2 regions of the Pedococcus sp. P3_C7 genome follow, and region 2 is predicted to be linked to the other one. Evidence: predicted binding sites of a transcription regulator. Region 2 holds the regulator's gene; the other holds the start of a gene.

Region 1 (11,887 bases), on a different contig from region 2:
CGGTTGCTCAGGCTCTGGCAGCAGGCCGGCGCGTGCGCGCGTCTGGACGCCACGCCGGAGTGACACAGGCGCCTGCGCCCGGAATGAAACCCGGCGGCTCGCGGTTCATGTAGTTGAATTCGCAACTACTTATCCACCCAACTCACGAGGAGCGCGAGCCCGATGCAGTTCGGAATCTTCACCGTCGGTGACGTGACCATGGATCCGACCACCGGCACGACCATCAGCGAGCACCAGCGGATCAAGAACACCGTGGAGCTCGCACGCCAGGTCGAGCAGGTCGGGCTGGACGTCTTTGCCACCGGTGAGCACCACAACCCTCCGTTCGTGCCCAGCTCCCCCACCACCACGCTCGGCTTCATCGCGGCGCAGACCGACAAGCTCCTGCTGTCCACCTCGACGACTCTCATCACGACGAACGACCCGGTGAAGATCGCGGAGGACTACGCGACCCTCCAGCACCTCGCCGACGGCCGCGTGGACCTGATGATGGGCCGCGGCAACACCGGCCCCGTCTACCCGTGGTTCGGCAAGGACATCCGCGACGGCATCCCGCTGGCCATCGAGAACTACGCGTTGCTGCGCCGCCTCTGGACCGAGGAGGTCGTGACGGGGGAGGGCAAGTACCGCACGCCCCTGCAGTCCTTCACCGCCACGCCACGCCCGCTCGACGGCATACCCCCGTTCGTGTGGCACGGCTCGATCCGCAGCACTGAGATCGCGGAGCAGGCGGCCTACTACGGCGACGGCTTCTTCCACAACAACATCTTCTGGCCGATGAGCCACACCCGGCAGATGGTGGCGCTCTACCGTCGCAGGTTCGAGCACTACGGCCACGGCTCCGCGGACCAGGCCATCGTCGGGCTCGGCGGGCAGGTGTTCATGCGAGCCAACAGCCAGGACGCGGTGCGCGAGTTCCGCCCCTACTTCGACAACGCACCCGTCTACGGTCACGGACCGTCGCTGGAGGACTTCAGCCGGGAGACGCCCCTCACCGTGGGTTCGCCCGACCAGGTGATCGAGCGGTATGCCGCGATGGCCGACTCCGTCGGCGACTTCCAGCGCCAGCTGTTCCTCCTCGACCACGCAGGGCTGCCGCACCGGACAGTGATGGAGCAGGTGGAGATCCTGGGCACCCAGGTCGTGCCCGAGCTGCGGAAGATCGCGGCTGCGCGCAAGCCGGCCCACGTTCCGGACGCCCCCACTCACGCCAGCCGACTGGCCGCGGCGACCAGGCACGCCACCGAGCGCCCCGCCACGCACGCCACCACTTCCGCCACCACTCCCGCCACGCAGGACCTGGAGGTCACCCGATGAGCTCCCAGCAGACGAGTGCCCGGCAGATCGTCGTCGTGCAGGCCGGGCTGGGCCAGCCCAGCACCACGAGACTGCTCGCCGAGCGGCTGGCCACCGCCACCCAGGACGCCCTGCTCGAACGCGGCGACGAGGCGGAGGTGACCTTCGTCGACCTGCGCGAGCACGCCCACGACCTCGCCAACACCCTGCTGACCGGCTTCGCCACCGGCGGCCTACGCCTGGCCCTGGACGCCGTCCGCGACGCTGATGCGGTGATCGCCGTGACGCCGGTGTTCCAGGCGTCCTACAGCGGACTGTTCAAGACGTTCGTGGATGTCCTGGACGACTCGGCCCTGCGCGGCACCCCGGTGCTCATGGCGGCGACCGCCGGCACGGCGCGCCACTCCCTGGTGCTCGAGCACGCCATGCGACCGATGTTCTCCTACCTCAAGGCGGTCACGGTGCCGACAGGCGTCTTCGCGGCCTCTGAGGACTGGGGCACGGGCGGCACCGTGGATGCCGGCTTGTCGAGCCGCATCACCGTCGCCGCGGGCGAGCTCGCCGACCTCGTCACCGGCGGCGCGGCGCCTGGGTCGGCGTCAAGGGCCGCTCGGGTCGACGAGTTCGCCGATCCGGTGCCGTTCGAGGAGCTGCTCGCCCGCTGAGACGCGCTAGGAGCGGACGGCATTGACGTCATCACCGCCTCCGTCGGCAGACTCCCGAACCACGGCACCAACCTCACCTAGCACGTGGCACCGACAGTCCCATTGCGATGAATTCCATTGCGCTGCAACCAATTTCCCAGTTACGGCGCTTGCGAAGGAGTTCGAACACCTGTACGATTGCGACATGTCGATCAGCCCGATTGCCGAGCAGCGTGACGAGGTCCAGCGCGACCTCTGGGCGCGCACCGCGACCGTGGCCGGCCGGTTGAACCGCGCCCACGCGGAGCTGGTCGACGTCGCGGCCGAGCTCATCGAGGGCGACCACTGGGGCGACGGCGGGTTCCGCTCCCCCGAGCACTACTTCGTCGTCCGGGCAGGGCTGTCGCCGGCGCACGCGCGAGATGTGGTCGCGGTGGCGCGGCGGCGAGCCGAGCTCCCGACGATGGCCAGGTCGGTCGCGACAGGTGCCCTGTCGCTGGACCAGGCCGCTGTCGTCGCCCACCACGTGCCCGCGTCGCACCAGCGGTCGGTCGGTGAGCTGGCGGTGCACATGACGGTGCCGCAGCTGCGGCGAGCAGTCTCGCGACACGCGTTCACCGTTCCTCCTGGCGACGGTGACCCGGCGGAGCCCAACGAGCCGAGCTCGCCGACAGACGCCTCCGTCGCACAGGGCCACGCGGAACGTCGAGCCTGCGCGCGTCCTGAGCTGTCCATGCACTACGACCGCGACGGCCGGTTCCAGCTGCGCTACAGCGCACCGGCACCGATCGGGGCATTGGTCGAGCAGGCACTCAAGGAAGCCAAGGACGCGCTGTTCATCGCCCAGACTGGCGCGGCACCGCCCGAAGACACGAAGAGCGGGCAGGGCTCCAGTGGTGGCGAGGGGGCGTCCGTCGTCCCGCTGGTGCACGATTCCAGGGCGGACCGTCCCACGTACGCCGATGCCCTCGAAGAGATCGCCCACCGGGCGCTGTCGACCGTGACGTCGACCAGCCGGTCCAGTCACTACCGGGTCTATCTGCACCTGTCGACCGATGGCGCCTGGATCAACGGCGGCGGAGCGATCCCGCAGCGACTCCTGAGCCGCTTCCTCTCCGACGGCATGGTCCAGCCGGTCTGGGAGACCGATGGCCGGCCGGTCAGCGTGGGCCGCGCCATGCGGATCCTGCCGAGTCGGTCGCGTCGGCTCATCGAGGACCGCGACCGCGGCTGCCGCTTCCCGGGCTGCACGGCCACCCGGTTCGTCGAGATCCACCACCTCGAGGAGTGGGCATCGGGCGGCGCGACCGACGTCGACAACCAGGTCAGTCTCTGCCCGTTCCACCACGACGCCATCGACCGTGGCGACGTCACGATCAGCGGCGACCCCACCCGGCGCGACGGCCTGGTCGTCACCAACCGCTACGGACTCCCCGTCCGACCACCGACTCCAACTGAGCTTGCCGCCTCACCCGACAACTCCCCACGCGGCGCCCCGCAGGGCGGCGCTCCACCCGGAGCGGTCCGCGACGGCGAGCAGCCGGCATACCGACCACCCACCGGGGAACGCGCCCGCTGGGCTGACATCGAGATCCCACCCGACCGCGAACTGCCCCGACGAACCCACCTGCACGCCGTCTCTGCGGGCTGACGACCTCCGCGCGGTCCGACTCGTGCGGCGCGTTGCCCGATCGCCCCTACGTCATCTTGCTGATGCCCAGCGGGCGACATCGCGCCCATACTGAGGCATCTGCAGGGAAGCCCCTCCGACCAGCAGCAAGGACGACCACGGAGGCGTGCCGCGATGGCGATCATGAGTGCCCTGCCCGACCCAGCGCAAGGGGCAGACCCTACGGCTGCCCTGCCTGAACCCACGTTCACGCCCGGGCCGGCCACGGTCGAGCAGATCGAGGCAGTGCGGTCGGCGAAACGGGATGCGTGGCGGACCGAGCCGTTGGCCCGCAAGGTCGCGTATGCCAGGCGGCAGGGCGCACCGGTGGCCGGCAACGCATCGCCGACCGTCGTCGACGAGACCCTCGAGCGGATCTTCAAGAACGCCGACTTCCTGCCGGGGTGGTGGCTGGGCGCGGGCGCGAAGCGTGCCGAAGCCGTCGCGAAGCTCACCACCGCCATGGAGATGGGCACCGGTTTCCTCGTCTCGCCATGGGTCTTGATGACCAACCACCACGTCCTCGACTCGGCCGAGACCGCGGCGGACACCATTGCCTGGTTCCGCTACGTCGAGGACGAGGACGGCGCGAGCCAGCCCACGAAGGTGGCCCTCCAGCCCGAGCGGTGCTTCGTCACCAGCCCCGCCGACGACCTGGACTTCACCCTGGTCGCCGTGGCCCCGGTCGCGGGCAAGCCCCCGGGCGAGACGTTCGGCTACATCGCCATGCACGGCGGGGTGGGCAAGATCGTGAAGGGCCAGCCGGTCAACGTCATCCAGCACCCCCAGGGGCGGCACCGCGAAGTCACCCTGCGCAACAACACCTTCAGCGGTCCCCTCGTCGACGGTCAAGGGGTGGAGAACCCCAAGTACCTGCTCTACGACGCCGACACCGAACCCGGCTCATCCGGGGCTCCCCTGCTCAGTGACAGCTGGGAGCTCATCGGCCTCCATCACGCCAGCGAGCAGCAGCGCAACACCGAAGGCCAGTTCGTCGACCTCGACGGCAACCTCGCCGACGCCGACACCCCTGAGAACAAACGGATTTGGGTCGCCAACCGCGGCATCCGGATCTCCGCGATCGTCAGGGACCTGTCCGCACGAACCATCGATGCGAGCAACGGAACCGAGGCAGCGGAACTGGTCAGCCACGCGCTCGGACTGGGCGGGAACATATGAGCCGGGCACCGCTGTTGGTCCACGGGCGAAGCCGCATAGACCTCAGCGGGCGTCGACCACTGCAGGCACTGCTCGCCCTGCTGCTGGCGTCGATCCTGGTCGCCTGTGCCGGTTCCGGCGGTGGCGGGTTGGCGACCGACAGCTCGACGTCGGACCAGTCGACGTCCGAGCCCGGTCCCGAGCCGGCACCCACCCCAGAGGACACGGACCCCACCACCCCGGCTTCGTCGAGCAGCAACAGCAACCCGGCGATCTCCGTCGCACGCCTCCCGGTCGGCGGCGGATCCGCGCTGCGTGAGGACGACCCCACGCTGCAGTGCGCCGAGGTGTCCTGGATCGCCAACAACAACGGAGAGATCCCGCGCGGTACCGCGGTGGAGATCACCAGTCCCCTGTTCACCCCGAACGTCTTCAAGGTCGTACGGGGAGGATGTGGTTCCTCGCAACCCAACTGCGTCGGCTACATCTTCCGGTCGACCGCCCAACGCTGCGACCTGCTCGTCCGGCTGGTCGGGACGATCCCCCAGGACACCAGTCCGTCCGTGGGCTTCAAGGGCCTCGTCTACTGCCCACGCAACGACTCCCCCACGTGCCGGCAGTTCGTGGCAGCGCTCGGCGACCAGCCGCAGATCTCCGTCCAGCTCACCGTGCCACCATCCCCAGAACCCGAGACGACCTGACGGATGGCAACCGAGCCCAGCCGACCGGGGGCGCAGGACGACGACGCTCCCGGGAGCCCCAGCACCGTCGCCAGTCCTGACACCTCCGCCAGCACCTCCAGGCTGTCGTGGGACCGGGTCTACAGCTTCGCGGGCAACATCGTGGCTCCCGCGACCGCGCTCAGTGCGTTGCTCTTCTACTTCGGATACGTCTCGACGCGGGCGCAGTACCTCTACTTCGGCCTGGACGTCGACACCATCGGCCTGTCGACGCAGGCCTTCGTCATGCGCAGCCCTCAGCCGCTGCTGGTGCCGGTGCTCGTCCTGTTCCTCCTCGTGGCGGGTGGCGTCGCCGTCAACCGTTGGCTCGGGCCCCGACTGACCGGACACGCCCGGGCCACTCTCATCGTGGGCACGACCATCCTCGGCGTCGGGCTGGTGGTGCTGTTCTCGTACCCCGTCTCCGGACGGTGGACCTACTACCCGCTCGTCGCCCCCGTCCTCCTCGCGCTGGGAGCCGGCATCACGGCATACGCCATGGGGCAGCGGCACGGCACGGTCCGCCTGCGTGTCGCCCTGTGGCTCACAGTCGCCGCCGCGGTCTTCTGGACGAACGCGACGCTCGCGCAGTGGTCGGGCACGGGGCTGGGCCAGGAGCAGGCCGGTCGGCTCAACGAGCTGCCGAGGGTCGTCCTCGACACCCGCGAACGGCTCTACCTGCGCAATGCCGACGTCTCCGAGGCGGCCCTGCAGACGGAGGAGGGGCAGACCTTCCGGTACCGGTACCGCGGTCTGCGGCTGCTGGTGCAGAACGGCGACCGGATGTTCCTCGTGCCCTGCACCGAGCGAGTCACCCCATGTCCGTACCACCAGGGCAGCGCGACCCTCGTCGTGCGGTTCTCCGACAACACCCGCGTGCAGTTCCTCGCGCCCTAGCAGGACAGGTCGGTGAGCCAGCGCCGGTCCGCGGTGATCGCTGCGCGGGTATGCCGTGCGGCCACCGGTGTCGCGTGTGTTACCCGAGATCTAGATTGGTCGGATGAATGCACTCGACCGCTTCTCCCTGGCTGATCGGGTCGCCGTCGTCACCGGCGCGACCCGAGGCCTGGGCGCCGGGTTCGCCCAGGCCCTCGGCGACGCAGGCGCCTCCGTCATGCTGGTCGGACGAGACACCGCGGCGGCTGAAGATGTGCTGGACTCGTTGCGAGGCAACGACATCCGGGCAGACTTCGTGGCGGCCGACGTGACTGTGGCCGAGGACGTGCAGCGCGTCCTGGACTCGACCCTGTCCCTCCACGGCCGGGTCGACGTCTTGGTCAACAACGCCGGCGCCTGCGTCCACGCGCCGGCCCTCGACGTGACGCCGGAGGACTGGCGTGCGGTCATGGCCGTCAACCTCGACGCGGTGTGGACGTGCTCGCAGATCTTTGGCCGACAGTTCGTCTCGCAGCGCTCCGGGTCGATCGTCAACATCGGCTCGATGTCGGGGTTCATCGTCAACCGGCCGCAGTGGCAGCCGGCCTACAACGCCTCCAAGGCGGCCGTGCACCACCTCACGCGCAGCCTGGCCGCCGAGTGGGCTCCACACGGGGTGCGCGTGAACGCCCTGGCCCCCGGCTACATCAAGACGGACATGTCCCCCGTCGACGACCCGCAGTTCCGTCAGCACTGGATCGACGACGCCCCCATGCAGCGCTACGGCACCGTCGATGAGCTCGCCCCGGCGGTGATCTTCCTGGCCAGCGACGCGTCCTCGTTCGTCACCGGGTCCGTACTCGTGGCCGACGGCGGCTACACCGCGTTCTGACTCGGTGTAGCCGGGTCAGACGGCCGGGCACGACAGAGCCCCCGTTCCGGGGGAACGGGGGCTCTGGTCCTTGACCGGTCGGGCTAGGCGATCGCGGGCTTCGGCGCGGTGCGGCGCGAGCCGACACCGACCTCTTCCTCGACCGGTACCCGGCGCAGGTGCATGAAGCCGAGGAGGGCCAGGGCGATCATCGCCGCCGCGCCGAGGAAGGCGGCCCACGCGGCATACATCGCGATCTTGCCCATGGTGCCGAAGGCGTAGGCATTGAGCAGCAGGCCGCGCAGGGTCTCGCCCTTGAAGGCCAGGTCGACCATGGCCTTGGCTTTCGGGTCGTCAGGGTTGGCGCGGGCCGCGGCGCTCAGCTCGGAGTAGGTCTTGCCACCGGTCGACTCGTTGAGGTGGACCTTGATGAAGTGGTCCGCATAGGCCTTTGCCTGCGCACCCGTGGTGAGCTGCTGGCCGGCGTACTGCTCGAGGTAGGGCTTGACCAGCGGGTCGTTGAGCTGCTCGCTGCCCTTGGCGGGGAAGTTGATGTGCTGGGCCGCCAGCTGGGAGTGGACCTCGTTGTCCACGAAGCTGCTCGCCCACGTCATCAGTCCCCCGGCAACCAGGAGGACCGCGGCGACGATGAGACCGCCGGTCGTGAGCAAGGCGTCGAGTGTGCGTCGTCGCATGGTGGTGATTCCTCCAGTGGTGCTTGGCACCGTGGTATTGGTTCTGACAGAACAACTTTCGCGTGGCTGAGTGCGTCGGATCAGGGCCTAAGGTCCCGTCATCTCGGGGCGGGTTTGAGTTGGCCGCGGGTCACTCGTCTTGCCTCGTGTGCGGAGGGTCGGCGGAGACGTGCCCACCCCGCACGGCGAACCGACGTCCGGACACCGAGTCCGGGTGGATCCGCATGATCCGCGGCTTGGGAGCGTCGTGCCACGGGTACAGCGGCAGGCGGAGCGCGTCCAGCGCGTCGTCGAGGTCGTAGACCTCATGGGCGACTCCACGCACGACGACGCTCCACGCCGTCGCGTCACTCGTGTCGTAGCCGTCCACCTCGAAGGCGACGAAGGCGCCGTCGGATGAGGTGAAGAGAGTGCCGGACCCGGTGCGGAAGACCAGCGACCCGTGGTCGACGGCGTAGTTGACCGGGAAGATGTCGGGACGTCGGTCGTGGATGACCGCCGCGCGCCCGACCACCCCCTGCCGGAGCCTGGCCCAGCACTGGGCCACCGTGAGCACCTCCGCCGGGCTCTCCCCGGGCTGCTCGTGCTGCTCGTACGTGTGGAGCGAGGTGCGGTGCGTGTCGTCGCGGTGCGTGTCCATGGGTCCACAGTGACGCGCCCGGGTATGCCGTGGTCAGGGTCCAAGGTCCCTGTCGCCGGCCACTTCGCCGGACAACCCTGAAGGCAGAGGCCAGCGGCCGGCCGGCCCGAGCCGAGGAGGAGCCATGTCGTCCACCCCCAGCAGACGCACCGTGATGTCCGACGTCGTCAGGCCCACTGACCACACGGGCCTCGAGGTCCTCGACCTCGAGCAGTGCCTCTCACGACTGGCACAGGTCCCCGTCGGTCGCCTCGCCTTCCACCTCGACGGAGAGCTGGCCATCCTGCCAGTCGTGCACACCCTCGACGGGGTGGACGTCTGCTTCCGCACCGCGGGTGACTCCAAGCTCCAGGTCGCCATCGACCGGGACGTCGTGGCCTTCGAGGTCGACTGGTTCGATGCAGCCACCCACAAGGGTTGGAGCGTCCTGGTCCAGGGAACGGCCATGCTCGTCGAAGACGAAGCGGACGTGCGACGACTGGACTCGGTGGCCCGCATGCCGTGGGTGCCATCCCACGAGGGACCCAGCACCTGGGTGAGGGTGCGCACCCAGAGCATCACTGGTCGCGAGCTGGTCTGACTCCCTGCCCGGCGATGTAGACCGCAGCCTGAGTGCGGCGCTCCATCCCGAGCTTGGCGAGCACCGAGGTGACGTAGTTCTTCACCGTCTTCTCGGCCAGTGACAGCGAGTCACCGATCTGCCGGTTGGTCAGGCCCTGCGCGATGCAGTCGAGGATGCGGCGTTCCTGCGGGGTGAGGGCCGCCAGCCGCGGATCGGCCGGCTGCTCGTGTCCCCAGGCCTGACGGAGCCGCTCAACGACGTCGGGGGCCAGGAGGGACTCCCCCGCGGCGACCCGCCGGATGGACGTGACCAGGTCGGCACCGCGGACGTCCTTGAGCACGTAGCCGGCCGCTCCGGCCGCCACTGCGGCGGTCAGCGCCTGCTCGTCGTCGTAGGACGTGAGGATGATCGCGCGGATGCTCGGGTCGACGGACCTGACGTCGCGGCACACGTCGATCCCCGAGCCGTCTGGGAGCCGCCCGTCAAGGACCATGACATCGGGTCGGAGGGCGGGGATGCGGCGGCTGGCCTCGTGCGCCGACCCCGACTCACCCACGATCTCCAGGTCGTCCTCCACCTCGATCAGCTCGCGCAGGCCACGTCGCACGACTTCGTGGTCGTCGAGCAAGAACACGGTGATGCCCACCACTGATCACTCCCTCTCGTCCACGAGCCTACCGATGCGCGCAGTCGACGGAGGGGGACGCCACGTCCACACGGTAGCGGCGCTCAGGCCATCGGGCCGGATCACAGGGAACCCCGACGCACGACCACCACGGGGCTGGCCGAGCGACGCATCACGCCGTGGCTCACCGAGCCCACCATGAGGCCCGCGAAACCGCCCTTCCCGCGACTCCCGATGACCACCAGGCCCGCACGACGGGACTGCTCGACGAGGACGTCGTCGGCGCGCCCCTCGATGACGGACCCCGTGACCGTCAGGTCGGGGTCGACGGAGCGTACCTGCGCGATGGCCTCGTCGACGGCTGCGTGCGCCACCGACACCCACGGCTGCGCCGATGACGAGAAGGACACGTCGTCCGGTCCGTCGGGCCACGCCGTGACCGATGGCGCGCGCCAAGCGCTCACGACGTGCAGCGGTGCCTGCCACCTGCGGGCGAACTCGACGGCGAGGGCCACCGCGGCCAGTGCCGGACGGGACCCGTCGATACCGACGACAACCGGCCACGATGTGCCCGGGTGTCTCTCCGCGCCCTCGCCCACCACGACCACGGGGCACCGGGCGTGCAGGGCCACGGCGAAGGAGACGGACCCGAGGACGGCTGCCTGGAGGGCGCTTCGCCGGTTTCGCCCGACCACCACGAGCCCGGCCTCGCTGGACCGTGCGACCAGCTCGCCGGCAGGACCGCCGACGACCCCCACGGCCCCGATGGCACCGTCGGGGTTGCACGACCGGGCAAGGTCCACGCCCCGTGCGGCCGCCGCCCGACTGAGGCTCCACAGGTCGGGCACCGGGCGGATCACACCGGCGCCCACTGGCGTCTGGACTGGTGGATCGGAGGCGCTGAGGACGATGAGCTCCGACCCGAGCCGTGCGGCTTCCGTCGCAGCCCATTGAACCGCCGCCACGGACGCGGCGCTCTCGTCGAACCCGACGATGACCGGGGCACCGACGAGTCCGGTGGACGGAAGGGCGCGACCGGTCCTGGGTGGGCTGTCGAGGTGAGACGTCATGCACCGAGAATGCGCCCGGCGCACCGGTGAAGACAGGGGCGAAGGTCCCTGCGTCGGTTCAGCCCTCCGACAGGAGTGGGACCTCCCAGTCGAGCACCGTGCCGCCGGTGGCGACCGGAGCGAGCTCGAAGCGGCCCCCGCGGCCGTGCGCCCGGCGCGCGAGGTTGTCGAGCCCGGACCGGTTGGCGTCCGACGGCAGCCCGACGCCGTCATCCCGGACCCGCACCAGCACTGTGTCGGACACCTCGATGACGACCTCGGCCTGGCTGGCCCGGGCGTGCCGCGCGACGTTGCTGAGCCCCTCCCTCACAACCGCCAACAGGTCGGCCGCGATGTGCTCAGGAACGTCGGCGACGCTCCCACGCATGGTGAAGGACGGCGCGAAGCCCAGGCTCACGGCCGCGCCCTCGCAGATGGTGGTGACCTCGGCCGCAAGACTGCGGGCGTCAGGGGCGCGGTTGAGCGCAAAGATCGTGTGCCTGATGTCCTTGATGACGGCGTCGACCTCGTCCACTGCCGTCTCGATGCGTTCGCGGGCAGTCGGTTCGCTGGTCAGGCGACTCGCGGACTGCAACGACATGCCTGTGGCGAACAGCCGTTGGATGACGTGGTCGTGCATGTCCCGGGCGATCCGGTCGCGGTCCTCGAGGAGGTCAATGCGCGACTTCTCGCGTTGCGCACTGGCTGCGGTGAGGCCCACTGCCAGTCGCTGGGCGAAGTCGAGGAGGGGTGCCGAGATGCCACCGAGCTCGACAGGCAGCCCGTGGACGACCATCACCCCCAAGGCCTGCGGTCCGCCCGTCGAGAGGGGCACGACGACGTGGTCCGCCGCCGGGTCGGGTTCGCTGGGCGCCGCGGTCAGGGTGGCGCGGGTCTCCGCGTCATCCAGGATCGTGCCGACCCCGGCCGCCTTGGGTCCCGCCGACGCCACGACAACCAGGTCGCGACCGGTGGGCTGGGCGATCAGCGCGCCCTCGGCACCAGTGAGGACGAGGACGCGATCGACGGCGTCCGCGAGGACATCGGCCTCCGACCCGCCTGCCAGCAGGGCTGACACGAGGT
Region 2 (11,887 bases):
AGGTTGGCGTAACCGATGCCCAGCTGGCGGTAGTCCCGCGTGGTGTCGCCGATCGCCTCGGTCGGGAAGTCCGCGAAGCAGATCGAGATGTCCATCGCCGTGATGACGAGCTCGGCCACCTGCTGGAACTTCTTGGCGTCGAACGTGTCGTCGTCCTTGAGGAACTTGAGCAGGTTGAGCGAGGCCAGGTTGCACGAGGAGTTGTCGAGCGACATGTACTCCGAGCAGGGGTTGGACGCGGTGATCCGGCCGGTCTCGGGGTTGGTGTGCCAGTCGTTGATGACGTCGTCGTACTGGATGCCCGGGTCGGCGCACTCCCACGCGGCCTCGGCCATCTTGCGGAACAGCTCGCGGGCGTCGATCGTCTCGATGACCTCACCGGTGTTGCGGGCGCGCAGCCCGAACTCGGTGCCGTCCTCGACCGCCTTCATGAACTCGTCGCTGACGCGGACCGAGTTGTTGGCGTTCTGGTACTGGACACTCACGATGTCCTTGCCGCCGAGGTCCATGTCGAAGCCGGCGTCACGCAGCGCTCGGATCTTGTCCTCCTCGCGCGCCTTGGTCTGGACGAACTCCATGATGTCGGGGTGGTCGACGTCGAGCACGACCATCTTGGCCGCACGACGGGTCGCGCCACCGGACTTGATCGTCCCGGCGGACGCGTCGGCGCCACGCATGAAGGAGACCGGGCCCGAGGCCGTGCCACCGGAGCTCAGCAGCTCCTTGGACGAGCGGATCCGCGACAGGTTGAGGCCGGCGCCGGAGCCGCCCTTGAAGATGAAGCCCTCTTCCTTGTACCAGTTGAGGATCGAGTCCATCGAGTCGTCAACGGCGAGGATGAAGCAGGCGGAGACCTGCTGGGGGCTGTGCGTGCCGACGTTGAACCAGACCGGCGAGTTGAAGCTGAACACCTGGTGCAGCAGGGCGTAGGTCAGCTCGTGCTCGAAGATCTCGGCGTCCTCCGCGGAGGAGAAGTAGCCGTGGTCCTTGCCCGCCTTGACGTAGGTCAGCACGACGCGGTCGATGAGCTGCTTGAGCCCGGTCTCACGCTTGTCGGTGCCGAGCGCGCCGCGGAAGTACTTCGTGGTCACGATCGTGGAGGCGTTGACGCTCCAGAAGTCGGGGAACTCGACCCCGCGCTGCTCGAAGATCGTCTCGCCGGTCTTCCAGTTCTGCTGGACGACGTCGCGCTTCTCCCACGTCACCTCGTCGTACGGGTGCACACCAGGGGTGGTGTAGATCCGCTCTACCTTGACACCCTTGCCGGATGTCTTCCGGGCACCTGCACGTGCCCCTGCGGTTTCAGTCATTTCTGGTGGCCTCCCTAGCCCCTGGTGTTTCTACTGTTGATTGTCTCGTGCGGCACTGACAGTGCCGCGATGCTCTGGTGGTGCGTTGCCCTTGGTGGTGCGTCGCCTGTGGCCGTGCTTCTCGTGTGGTCTCTCGTCGTGCGTGGCCGTGCGGGACGGCGGGTATGCCGCGGGGCCTAGCCCGGCGGCATACCCGCCTGGGTCTGTGGTCGCGAGCGCGGCTCCGGCTCGGTGCCGGTGGCGTCGCGCTCGGCGCGCAGCAGGGTGATCGCACCCTCGAAGTCTTCAAGGCTGTCGAAGGCCTGGTAGACGCTGGCGAACCGCAGGTAGGCGACCTCGTCGAGCTCGCGCAACGGTCCGAGGATCGCCAGGCCCACCTCGTGGGCCTCGACCTCGGCCTGCCCCTGCTGGCGGATGCACTCCTCGACCCGCTGGGCCAGGATCGCGAGGTCGTCCTCGGTGACCGGACGGCCCTGACAGGCCTTGCGGACGCCGACGAGGACCTTGCTGCGGCTGAACGGCTCGTTGGCGCCGGAGCGCTTGGTGACCGTCAGGCTCGCCGTCTCGATGGTGGTGAAGCGACGACCGCACTCGGGGCACTGGCGACGCCGGCGGATCGAGCTGCCGTCGTCGGTCGTGCGCGAGTCCATCACGCGGGAGTCGGTGTGCCTGCAGAACGGGCAGTGCATGTCGGTCTCCTCCCGGTGGGGTCTGCTGGTGCGGATCCGGCCCCGTCCTGTGGACGGAACTGGGGACTTGCTGGGGACAACGTGTGGACAACCCGCCCTAGCCTGTGCACTACATGTGGACGAACTACAGCGGTGTAACCACTAGATGTAGGGCTAGTCTGCCTCGCTGTGACGTGCGACGCAAGCCGTTCCCCGAAACTTGTAGCGAAGTGTGCATCGCCGCAGGTCAGAGGCTTGCGGCGGCGCGGCGCGACACGCCCAAACTGGTGCTGGTGTGACTGATGTGACGTCAGAGGCGCCCAGATGTGGGGTCTGTCCTGAATCCACTCCCCCACATGTGGTGCTCCGGCTCGCGGAGGGCTCTTGGACGGCTCGCGATGGGCTCGTGGGGCGCTCACTGGCCACATCCCCAGGCACCCCACGGTAAACCGGCTCACCCCTCGGCGACTGGCGCCTACGCAGAGTGAGGGACCCCTCCCCGGCCGCTCGGGTGCAGCATGGGGCCGTTGCAGGGAACCATCGGAGGAGGTTCTCATGAGCCAGGGAGAGATGAATCGTCGTCAGCTGGTCCGGGCCGCAGCGGGGGTGGCCGCCGGAGGGGTGCTGATCGGAGGCACGGGGGTGGCGTCCGCTTCGGCGGGCGAGGGCCATTCGGGCCGGGGGCCGGTGGGCACGTGGGTGGTGGACCACACCGACGACCCGCCCGCCGAGCCCGCCCCAGGTCGGACCGTTGTCAGCCTCGCGCTGGGGGGCGTCTTCGTCGGCAACGACCTCAAGCCGCCGGGCCCCGGCACCACCGGCGCCTGGGCATCGACCGGCCACAACCGCTTCAAGGCCACGGCCTGGGGGGCGATCCCGGGCCAGCCAGGCGGTGATCCCGACGTCACCTTGAGGCTGAAGATCCGAGGCAAGGTCCAAGGCGACACCGTCTCGGGGACCTACCGCTTCACCGTGTTCGCGCCGGACGACAGCACGCTCGCCGACGGCACCGGGACATACACCGGCACCCGCCTCGAGGCCTGACAGGAGGGGCGGCGCCGCGCGCCACCTCGGTTACGCCATCGAGAGCAGGAACGCGGCGCTGAACCCCACCACCGTCAGCAGGCCGACGAGGCGTCCGGCGTGCTCCACCGCCTCGGGGACCATCGTGTCCGCGAGCATCGTGAGGATCGCCCCGGCGGCGAACGCCTGGATGGTCGCGACCACGGCCGGATCCGCCCCGTCGAGCAGGACGCGACCGAGCGCCGCCGCGACGGTGGAGGCTGCGGCGACCGCGAGCCACATGCCCATGATGAACCGCGCGCTGTGCCCGGCCGACTTCATCCCCGCTGAGGACGACAGTCCCTCGGGGATGTTGGACAGGAACACCGCGGCGACGACCGCCACGCCCACGCCTCCCCCGCCGATCGTGCTGACGCCGATCGCTGCCGACTCCGGTATGCCGTCGAGCAGGGCTCCGAGCGCCAGTGCGGTCCCAGCCGCGCCGGCTTGAGGGCCGTTGGGGCTCTTGCGCCGGTGCCCGCCGCGGCTGTCGATCCACCAGTCGCCGAGGAAGAACACGACCGACCCGGCCAGCAGGCCCAGGACAGTCGAGACTCCCCCGGCCTTGTCGTAGGCCTCACCGGCGAGCTCGAAGGTCAGCGCACTGACGAGCACCCCCGAGCCGATCGCCATGACCCAGCCGATGACGCGCTTGGAGGCGGGCAGCCAGATGCCGGCCGCCGCCCCGATGAGCAGAGCCGCTCCGCCGACGAATCCCCAGAACGCTGCTTCGAACACCCGCGTCTCCTGTCCTCGACCACGCTTGACCTGCGCCGATGCGGCAGCGGGCCCTCGGACCCTACCTGCGCCCAGCTCTCGAGGAGGTGGCAGATCGACCCCTCCTCCGGCGATGGGAGCGGTGTGCCACCCTCTCGACTCGCGCGGGTCGTCGGTGCCTGGTGCTTTGCTGGGCTCGTGACGGCAACGGAGACGTGGGAGACGCACCCGGTGACGCCCGACCGGTTCGAGGACTTCGCCGACGTCATCAACAAGAACCGGCGCGCCAACCACTGCTGGTGCCTGTCCCACCGCCTCCAGGCCAAGGAGATCGAGCATCTCGGCGGCACCGGGCCGGACGCCCGCGAGAGCGCCATGCGCAGCCTGTGCGAGCGCGAGCACCCGCCGGGAGTCGTGACCTACCTCGACGGCGAGCCCGTCGGTTGGTGCAACATCGGCCCGCGCTCGGAGATCACCCGGCTGGCGAAGTCGGCGCTCATGCGTCCCGTCGACGACCTGCCGGTGTGGAGCATCGTCTGCGTCGTGGTGCGTTCGGGGTTCCGCAGGCGTGGCGTGACGGAGCACCTCATCGAGGGTGCCGTGGAGTATGCCGCGGCGAACGGCGCGCCCGCCGTCGAGGCCCACCCGGTCGATCCCGGCGACCAGCGGATGGACCTCACGATGGCGTTCGTCGGGACCCGTCACATGTTCGAGAAGGCGAGGTTCGCGGTCGTCGGGACCACCGACGCGGTCGCCAGCAAGCTGCCACGGCTGGTCATGCGCCGCACCCTCACCTGACTGCCGGCTGCGCGCCACACGTAGCACCTTCGTGCAAACGGACGATGTCGTCCGCAAAGGCACGGAGGATCGTCGGAGCATGGCCACGATTCCCGAGGACGACTGGCGCCGACGGCCCGGCATCTTCTTCGCCGTCAACGTGATCTCGATGGCGGCGCTGCTCGTCGCGGTGCTGATCTACTCCAAGGACCCGGAGCCGAGCCGGCTCTACTGGTCGTTCTCGTTCCAGTCGGTGGTGCCCCTGTGGGTGCCGTGGGCAGGGGCGCTGGGCGGGGCGACGATCAGCCTCGTCGGGATCGTCAAGCACGCCCACAACTGGGACCCCGACTACTACCTGTGGCACCTCGCCCGCCCGCTGCTCGGCGGCGTGTGCGGCACCATCGGCGTGCTGATCGTCGTGCTGCTCATCAAGAGCGTCACCGCCTCCCCCACGACGCCCGCCAGTGGCGGCTCGGCGGCCGCGGTGCCCGTGGCCTACGACGGGCCGGGCATCGCCATTCTGGCCGTGATCGCGTTCGTCATCGGCTTCCGCGAGGAGACCTTCCGGCACCTCATCGAACGCGTCGCCGACGTCATCCTCGGTCCGGGCGCGGCGACGACCAAGGACATCGTCGCCTTCGTGCCTCGCAGCCTCGACCTGACCACGACGGGCACCAACCCGGTGGGCAGCACCGTCCACCTGTTCAACGGCAGCAAGGACGCGCTCGGCATCGCGGCGGGCTCCCTCGTGGTCGAGCCGTCCACGGCCGGGTTCGTCGCCGAGCTCGAGACCGAGGGCGCCATCGCCCCTGGCGATGCGGTCTCAGTGACCGTGACCTGGACGCCCGCCGGCCCCGGCACCGCGACGGCCAAGCTCACCGCACAGCTCGGCGGGTATGCCGCGGACGTCCAGCTGCGGGGAGTCAGTACCTGAAGTCGTGGCTCCGCAATCTCAGCGCCAGGGCGACCAGGCAGGGGAACGTCACGGTGAGGATGACGACGCGCTGGGCCAACCCGGCATACCCGTGCAGTGGGGCATCCTCGGGGATCGCGAAGGCGCCGAGCGTCACGAATCCGACCAACGCCAGCAGCCCGGCGGCGAGGGTCCAGCGTGGCAGCACTGTGCCCCATCGCGGATCGGCCCGCAGTCCGTGCGACAGGGCGAGCAGCGCCAACCCTGAGCTGAGGAAGAAGGTCACGCCGCCGACGAAGTGGTACCCGGGGTCGTAGGCGACGCCTTGGGCGTCCTGCTCGATGGGGAAGGCCGCGGCGATGAACAGTCCGACGCTGCACAGCCCGAGGAGGGCCGGGCCCAGCCGGCTCAGCCGGCTCCGAGCGACACCGCGGTGCATCCCCCCAGCGAACGCCGCCATGAAGACGCCGAACACGACGAAGTTCGCCTGCTGGACCCAGCCGTGCGGTCCGGCCTCGAGGTTGCTCACCGGCTCGCTGACCCAGTCGTAGGTGTCGTGGCGGGCCAGCTGCTGGACGAGGAAGACCGAGGTGAACAGGATCGGGCCCGTGATGCCGGCGAGGGCAGACCAGTGCAGGTCTGCCGTGCCGGCGTGGGGGGCGCCTCCGGTGGCGGTGGGGATTGCCTTGTGTGGCGAGATCGAGGTGGTCATGGCTGCCTCCTGGTCGGGTGGGTGCTCATGCCCTCGACGCTATGAAGGGGCCGCCTCATCCCGCGTCGGCCGATCCGCCCACTCGTGCACTCACCTGGATGGGTCGATCGACCCATCTAGCCCTTGTTCACGCTGTAGTCGATGAAGGTGGCGTACTCACTCTGCCGGACGCCCTTGTGGGTCAGCTCGATGTCCTGCTCGAAGCCGTCGAACAGTCGCTTGCCCCCGCCCAGGATGACCGGGGCCACGATGATCGACAGGTCGTCGACGAGCCCAGCGGCCAGGGCCTGCCGGATCACGTCGGCGCCGCCCATCACGTGCACGTCCTTGTCCCCTGCGACGGCCCGCGCCTGGTCGACGGCCTCGGCCAGACCGTCGACGAACGTGAACGCGTCGCCCTCGGGCTGGTCCTCCGGTCGGTGCGTGACGATGAAGAACGGCACGTCCCAGGGGTTCTGGTCACCCCAGTGCCCGGCGGCCTCGTAGGTCGCGCGCCCTCCGACCACCGCGCCGAAGTTGGCCATGGCCTCGTCCATCCACGCCTTGTCGACCTCCCCCATCTGGCCGGTCGGCTCCTCGGCATAGGTCCACGGCCCGCCGAACACCCAGTAGTGCAGCCGCTCGCCACCCTCACCGAGCCCCTTGTCCGGGCCGTCGTCCGGCCCGGTGACGTAACCGTCGACCGACGTCGTGATCCCCGCGATGACCTTGCCCATGACTGCCGCCTTCCGTGGTCCGCGCCCACGGTCGGCGTCGGCCCGGTGTTCGTGTCTCCTGGTGTTCCTGTCAGCAGTACCGACCGGCCACGGTCCACGAACTCATCGGTCCCTCAGGCGGGCCCGCCCTCGCACTGCGCCTTGAGCCCCGCCGACTCCATCGCGAGGTAGCGCTCGGTGAGCCCGTGGTAGAGCCGGCCGACCAGCGAACCCACGATCCCGCTCTGCTCCACCGAGAGCCGGACCCTGCTGCCACCGCCGGGGAGCGCCTCCACCGAGTGCCTCGCCGTGGTGAGCGCCCCGGGGCCGGCCGACACCCACGTGAACATCCGCCCCGGGTCGAACTCGGTCACCACCCAGTCCACCGTCGGGACCTTGGGCTGGCTGATCTTGGCGGCCGAGCCCGTCCGCAACGGGCCGTCCTCGAGGCGGCGAACCCAGCGCACCGAGGCGGTCCAGTCCGACCAGTGCTCGACGTCCGTGAGCACCTCCCAGACCCTGTCCGGCGGGGCGGCGATGTCGACCGTCGTGCTCTGCTCCACCCCTCCATGGTCGCGCACCTGTCGGCGGTATTCGAGAGGATGACGCCATGGATCACGCGAGCGTCGTCGCCCAGCGGCTGGCCACCCAGCGGCTCAGCTCGGCGCCGCTGCCCCGCGCCGCCGACGTCGTGCGACTGCTCACCTGTGTGCAGAGCCAGGAGCGCGACCACGCCTTCTTCTCACTTGCCATGCGCTCCCGCAAGGACCGGTATGCCGCGGTGCAGCGTGAGTTCGACGCCAGCGCCTTCCTGCGCACCCACATCCTGCGGCCGACGTGGCACTTCGTCGCCCCCGAGGACCTGCGCTGGATCCTCGCCCTCACCTCGCCGCGCGTGCTGTCGAGCATGGGAGCGCGGCACCGCCAGCTCGGCCTCGACGAGGCCAAGCGTCTCGGAGACGGGTTCGACCTGCTGGCAGAACTGTTGCAGGACAAGAACTTTCTCACTCGGCCCGAGCTCGGTGAGGCGTTCGTCGAGCGCGGTTCACCCATCAAGCCGGGCGAACAGCTCGGCCACCTGCTCATCGTCGCGGAGATGCGCGGCCTGGTCTGCTCCGGGCCGATGAAGGGTGTCCACCACTCCTACGCCCTGGTCGACGAGGTCATCGCGCCGACACTCGAACGCAGCCGGGACGAGGCCGTCGTGGAGCTGGTCCGACGGTTCTTCAGCGGCCACGGGCCGGCCTCGGTCAAGGACTTCACCCGGTGGGCCACCATGACGGTCAGCGACACCAAAGCAGCGCTCGCGCAGCTCGGCGACGACCTGGAGGAAGTGGAGATCGACGGCATCCCGCACTGGTTCGACCCCACGCAGGTGCGACGGGTCAGCCGAGGCGCCCCGGCGGCATACCTCTTCCCGACCTATGACGAGGCGGTGCTGACCTATCCGCAGGTGAACTTCTCAGCGCTGCCGGGCCACCCCTATGCCGAACACACCGACCCGTTCTGGGCGAGCGTGGTACTCGACGGCACCAACGTCGGGCTCTGGAAACGGACCGTGCGACCCGACGCCGTGCAGGTCGAGGTGCACCTCGCTCCTGAGGTCTCGACTCGAGGACGCACCCAGGTCAGGGTGGCGGCCCAGCGCCTCGCTGGCTTCCTCGGACGCGACCTGTCCCTGGTCGAGAACGAGGGCACCCCGCCCCCCCCCCCCGCCACCGTCCTAGGAGACGAAGCCCCGGAAGGTGTCGGTGATGCAGCCGACTGAGCCGGCATCCAGCGTGCACGTGCGGTTGTCGCCCGCCAGCTTGCCCCCGCCCGAGCTCACGCCCGGCAGGGTCGAGTCGATGACCCACCAGTCCCCGAAGGTCCGGTAGCCGCCGCCTTCTGGGAGCACGTTCGGGTTCTGGAACGCGGGGAGGGTGATGAAGGCCTGGTAGCCGACAGTCACCGTCGCCGTGCCGCAGGTCAGCTGCTTGACCCCGCTGAAGACGAGCTGGTTGTGGGTCCGCAGGTCGGCGGCGTTCTCGAGGTCGGTGACCTGGGTGCAGGACGAGAGCGGACCAGTCGCGGCCGTGATGTCGCTGGGCCCGTCCACGAACTGGGTGTCGACGGTGAACGAGGTGGGAGTTCCCGCCGCGGCGATGGCCGGGAGCACCGAGAAGGTCACTGCTCCGGCAGCTGCGGCCAGGGCGGCCGCCATCCGTGTGGTGGTGTGCATGCCGACCACGGTCCTACGAGGTTCGCCCCCAGCGCATCGTGGTTATCGCGTAGCGCGAAATGCGTAGGCCACTCGACCGACGCGCTCAGTCGCCAGCTGGCGGGTCTCAGCCGACGGCGGGGATGAGCAGCGTCTGACCGGCGTGGACGTTGCTGTCGGTCAGGTCGTTGGCGACCTGGATCTGGGCGACCGCCTCGGCCATGGACAGCTGCGGGAGCTGCTCGACCGCGATCTGCGACAGGGTCTGACCGGACTGCACCGTGGTGGAGTGGTCGATCACGGTGGCGGACGCGCCACCGGAGAACACGGCGATCGCCAGGGCCACGGCCGTCACCACGACGGTGAGCGTGATCGCGAGCCGGGCTGCACGGGTCAGGCGCAGCGGGGCGGCGGGAGCGACGGCGACCTCTGGGCCGGTGGGCACCGAGACCAGGCGGGGGCGAGCCGGGCGAACGGGGACCCGCACCGGTGCGGGGGCGACGTCCCAAGCGACTGCTGCACTCATCAGGTCCTCCATCGTGACGTGCTCTGCTGCGTTCCTCGAACGGATGTGCGAAGAACTGCTTGACTGATTTCTAGCACGCATGTTCGAATCAATCAAGACACGCGTCGAACACATGTTTGGCACAGGCGTTCGAAGGCCATACGCTGTGTTCATGCCGCAAGCACATCAGAGGGCACTGACAACGGCTCCTCAAGCACCCGGCATACGGCACCTGACCTGCACCTGCACCCGAAACTGCTCAAGTGAGGAAGCGGCATGAGCGACGACAACGTCAAGGAACTGCCCGACCGCGATCGCGGTGACGGGCTCACCGTCCGGCAGCGACGGGTGCTCGAGGTGATCCGCAACTCGGTCGACCGGCGCGGCTACCCGCCGAGCCTGCGCGAGATCGGCGAGGCGGTCGGCCTCACGTCCCCCAGCTCGGTCGCCCACCAGCTCTCCACCCTCGAGCGCAAGGGCTTCCTGCGCCGCGACCCCAACCGGCCGCGCGCCATCGAGGTGGTCTCCCCCGACTCCCCCGCCGACATGCGGGGCTACCGCGGCGGCGCCTCCGCCGAGGACGAGACGGCGACCTACGACGAGACCGGGTCCGGCGACCAGCGCCCGGCTGCGACCTACGTGCCCGTGCTCGGGCGTATCGCCGCCGGTGTGCCCATCCTGGCCGAGGAAACCGTCGAGGACGTCTTCCCGCTCCCCCGGCAGATCGTCGGCGAGGGCCAGCTGTTCCTCCTCCAGGTCGTCGGCGACTCGATGATCGACGCCGCGATCTGCGACGGCGACTGGGTCGTCGTCCGCCAGCAGCCCACGGCCGACAACGGAGACATCGTCGCGGCGATGCTCGACAACGAGGCCACCGTCAAGACCTTCAAGCGCAAGGACGGCAAGGCGTGGCTGATGCCGCACAACGCCGCCTTCGACCCCATCCCGCGGAGCGCCTCGTGCGCGCCGCGGCACACGTGCGTGCAGGCGCATGGTGGGGCCGGCACGAGTCGACCCATCATCCGTTCGGCTGATGGCTCATTCGCCCGAACGGACTGAAGCGGACCCCGCGGGCGCGTGTGCGTCACGTGCCCCGTAACAGGCGACTCGCACGAGCGTTCTCTACACATGGAGGCCCAACCCGACCCCGATCTCACCGACCAGGTGCTGGGGTCCGAGATCGAACTGCTCGCGGACCTGATCGACGCCGCGAGCCACGCCTGCTCGCAGCTGAACCTGGACCAGATCGACGCGGCTCTCGGGATCTGTCGGGCACAGGGTCAGCTCCCCGCCCAGTCCCCCGCCCATTCCCCCGCTCAGTCACCCAGCGCGTCGAGGTAGTGCGTGATCTTGGTGGCGAAGCGTTCGCCGCCGTCACCCTCGGCCCACAGCTCCCACAGCTCGTTGTCGTCTGACTGCATTGCCCGGTGCAGTGCCCGGGTGGCGAGCTCCTCCAGCTGTTCGTCCACCTCGATGGGTTCCTCGTCGACCCACCAGGGCACATTGCGTTCTCCCACCACGGATTCGAAGTCGTCGCAGGCAGCCACGAGCACCGCTGCGGCCACCGCCTGCGACATGGTCGGCGCCTCGATGTACCCCCGCGCGCGGACCACTTGGTCGAGGGCCGCCTCGACCCGCTTGCGTCGTACGTCGTGCTCGGACTCCTCGAGCTCGTCGAGCAGGTCGAGTGCGTCGTCGTTCTCGAACGGCCCGGCTCCGGTGGCGCCCATCTCCCAACCTCCACAGCGTGCGAACGATGCTCCTTCGAGGGTGCCAAGAGACGCAGCGACACGCCAGTCCTACTCGTGCGGAGTCATCCGTTGGTACCAGGCCGTGTCGACGTAACGACCGAACTTGTGTCCGACCTCGCGAAGCACTCCCACCCGCTCGAAGCCGCACGCGACGTGCAGCGCCACGCTGGCGTCGTTCGGCAGGGCGATCACGGCCACCTGGGTGTGCACCTCAGGTGCAGCGTCCAGCCGCGCCAGCAGCGCGGCATACAGGGTCCGTCCGAGGCCGAGACCGCGCGCGCCTTCCGCGAGGTAGACCGACACCTCCTTGGTGCCGTCGTAGGCCGGTCGCGGGCGGAAGGTGCCGGAGAACGCGTACCCGAGCAGCTGTTCGTCCGCGCAGGCGACCAGGACGACGTTGCCGACGTTGCCGGCACTGGTGGCGGCGAGCTTCTCACCGAGGTATGCCGCGCCGCGGGGTTCGGTGTCGAAGGTCGCCAGCGAGGTGCGGACCTGCTCGTCGTAGATGGCGGCCATCGCGGGGAGGTCCGCCTGCGTCGCGTCACGGACGACGATTGCGCGGCCGCTGTCCGGGGCA

Evidence for each region. Region 2 encodes LexA, which represses DNA repair genes until DNA is damaged. Its sites were predicted from a motif close to TCGAACANNTGTTCGA; they were not measured.
Region 1: AC1DS4_RS13995 (HNH endonuclease signature motif containing protein) is a predicted target of LexA. The motif match lies at 2,123-2,138, and genes of this name have one in related genera.

Annotation. Positions count from the first base shown of each region.
Region 1 covers NZ_JBFUHC010000009.1:244,794-256,680, reverse strand. The annotation lists gene AC1DS4_RS14010 (CapA family protein) at 1-63, shown strand, start outside; gene AC1DS4_RS14005 (LLM class flavin-dependent oxidoreductase) at 163-1,317, shown strand; gene AC1DS4_RS14000 (FMN reductase) at 1,314-1,961, shown strand; gene AC1DS4_RS13995 (HNH endonuclease signature motif containing protein) at 2,146-3,591, shown strand; gene AC1DS4_RS13990 (trypsin-like serine peptidase) at 3,745-4,788, shown strand; gene AC1DS4_RS13985 (hypothetical protein) at 4,785-5,468, shown strand; gene AC1DS4_RS13980 (hypothetical protein) at 5,472-6,383, shown strand; gene AC1DS4_RS13975 (SDR family NAD(P)-dependent oxidoreductase) at 6,487-7,254, shown strand; gene AC1DS4_RS13970 (hypothetical protein) at 7,338-7,928, opposite strand; gene AC1DS4_RS13965 (pyridoxamine 5'-phosphate oxidase family protein) at 8,059-8,568, opposite strand; gene AC1DS4_RS13960 (pyridoxamine 5'-phosphate oxidase family protein) at 8,693-9,148, shown strand; gene AC1DS4_RS13955 (response regulator) at 9,126-9,779, opposite strand; gene AC1DS4_RS13950 (universal stress protein) at 9,878-10,825, opposite strand; gene AC1DS4_RS13945 (GAF domain-containing sensor histidine kinase) at 10,884-11,887, opposite strand, start outside.
Region 2 covers NZ_JBFUHC010000013.1:95,333-107,219, reverse strand. The annotation lists gene AC1DS4_RS18010 (vitamin B12-dependent ribonucleotide reductase) at 1-1,310, opposite strand, end outside; gene nrdR (transcriptional regulator NrdR) at 1,487-1,999, opposite strand; gene AC1DS4_RS18000 (hypothetical protein) at 2,534-3,022, shown strand; gene AC1DS4_RS17995 (ZIP family metal transporter) at 3,053-3,778, opposite strand; gene AC1DS4_RS17990 (N-acetyltransferase family protein) at 3,956-4,555, shown strand; gene AC1DS4_RS17985 (hypothetical protein) at 4,635-5,468, shown strand; gene AC1DS4_RS17980 (DUF998 domain-containing protein) at 5,458-6,159, opposite strand; gene AC1DS4_RS17975 (dihydrofolate reductase family protein) at 6,276-6,875, opposite strand; gene AC1DS4_RS17970 (SRPBCC family protein) at 6,989-7,417, opposite strand; gene AC1DS4_RS17965 (winged helix DNA-binding domain-containing protein) at 7,465-8,622, shown strand; gene AC1DS4_RS17960 (hypothetical protein) at 8,578-9,075, opposite strand; gene AC1DS4_RS17955 (LysM peptidoglycan-binding domain-containing protein) at 9,182-9,580, opposite strand; gene lexA (transcriptional repressor LexA) at 9,836-10,618, shown strand; gene AC1DS4_RS17945 (hypothetical protein) at 10,688-10,900, shown strand; gene AC1DS4_RS17940 (DUF4259 domain-containing protein) at 10,876-11,289, opposite strand; gene AC1DS4_RS17935 (N-acetyltransferase family protein) at 11,359-11,887, opposite strand, start outside.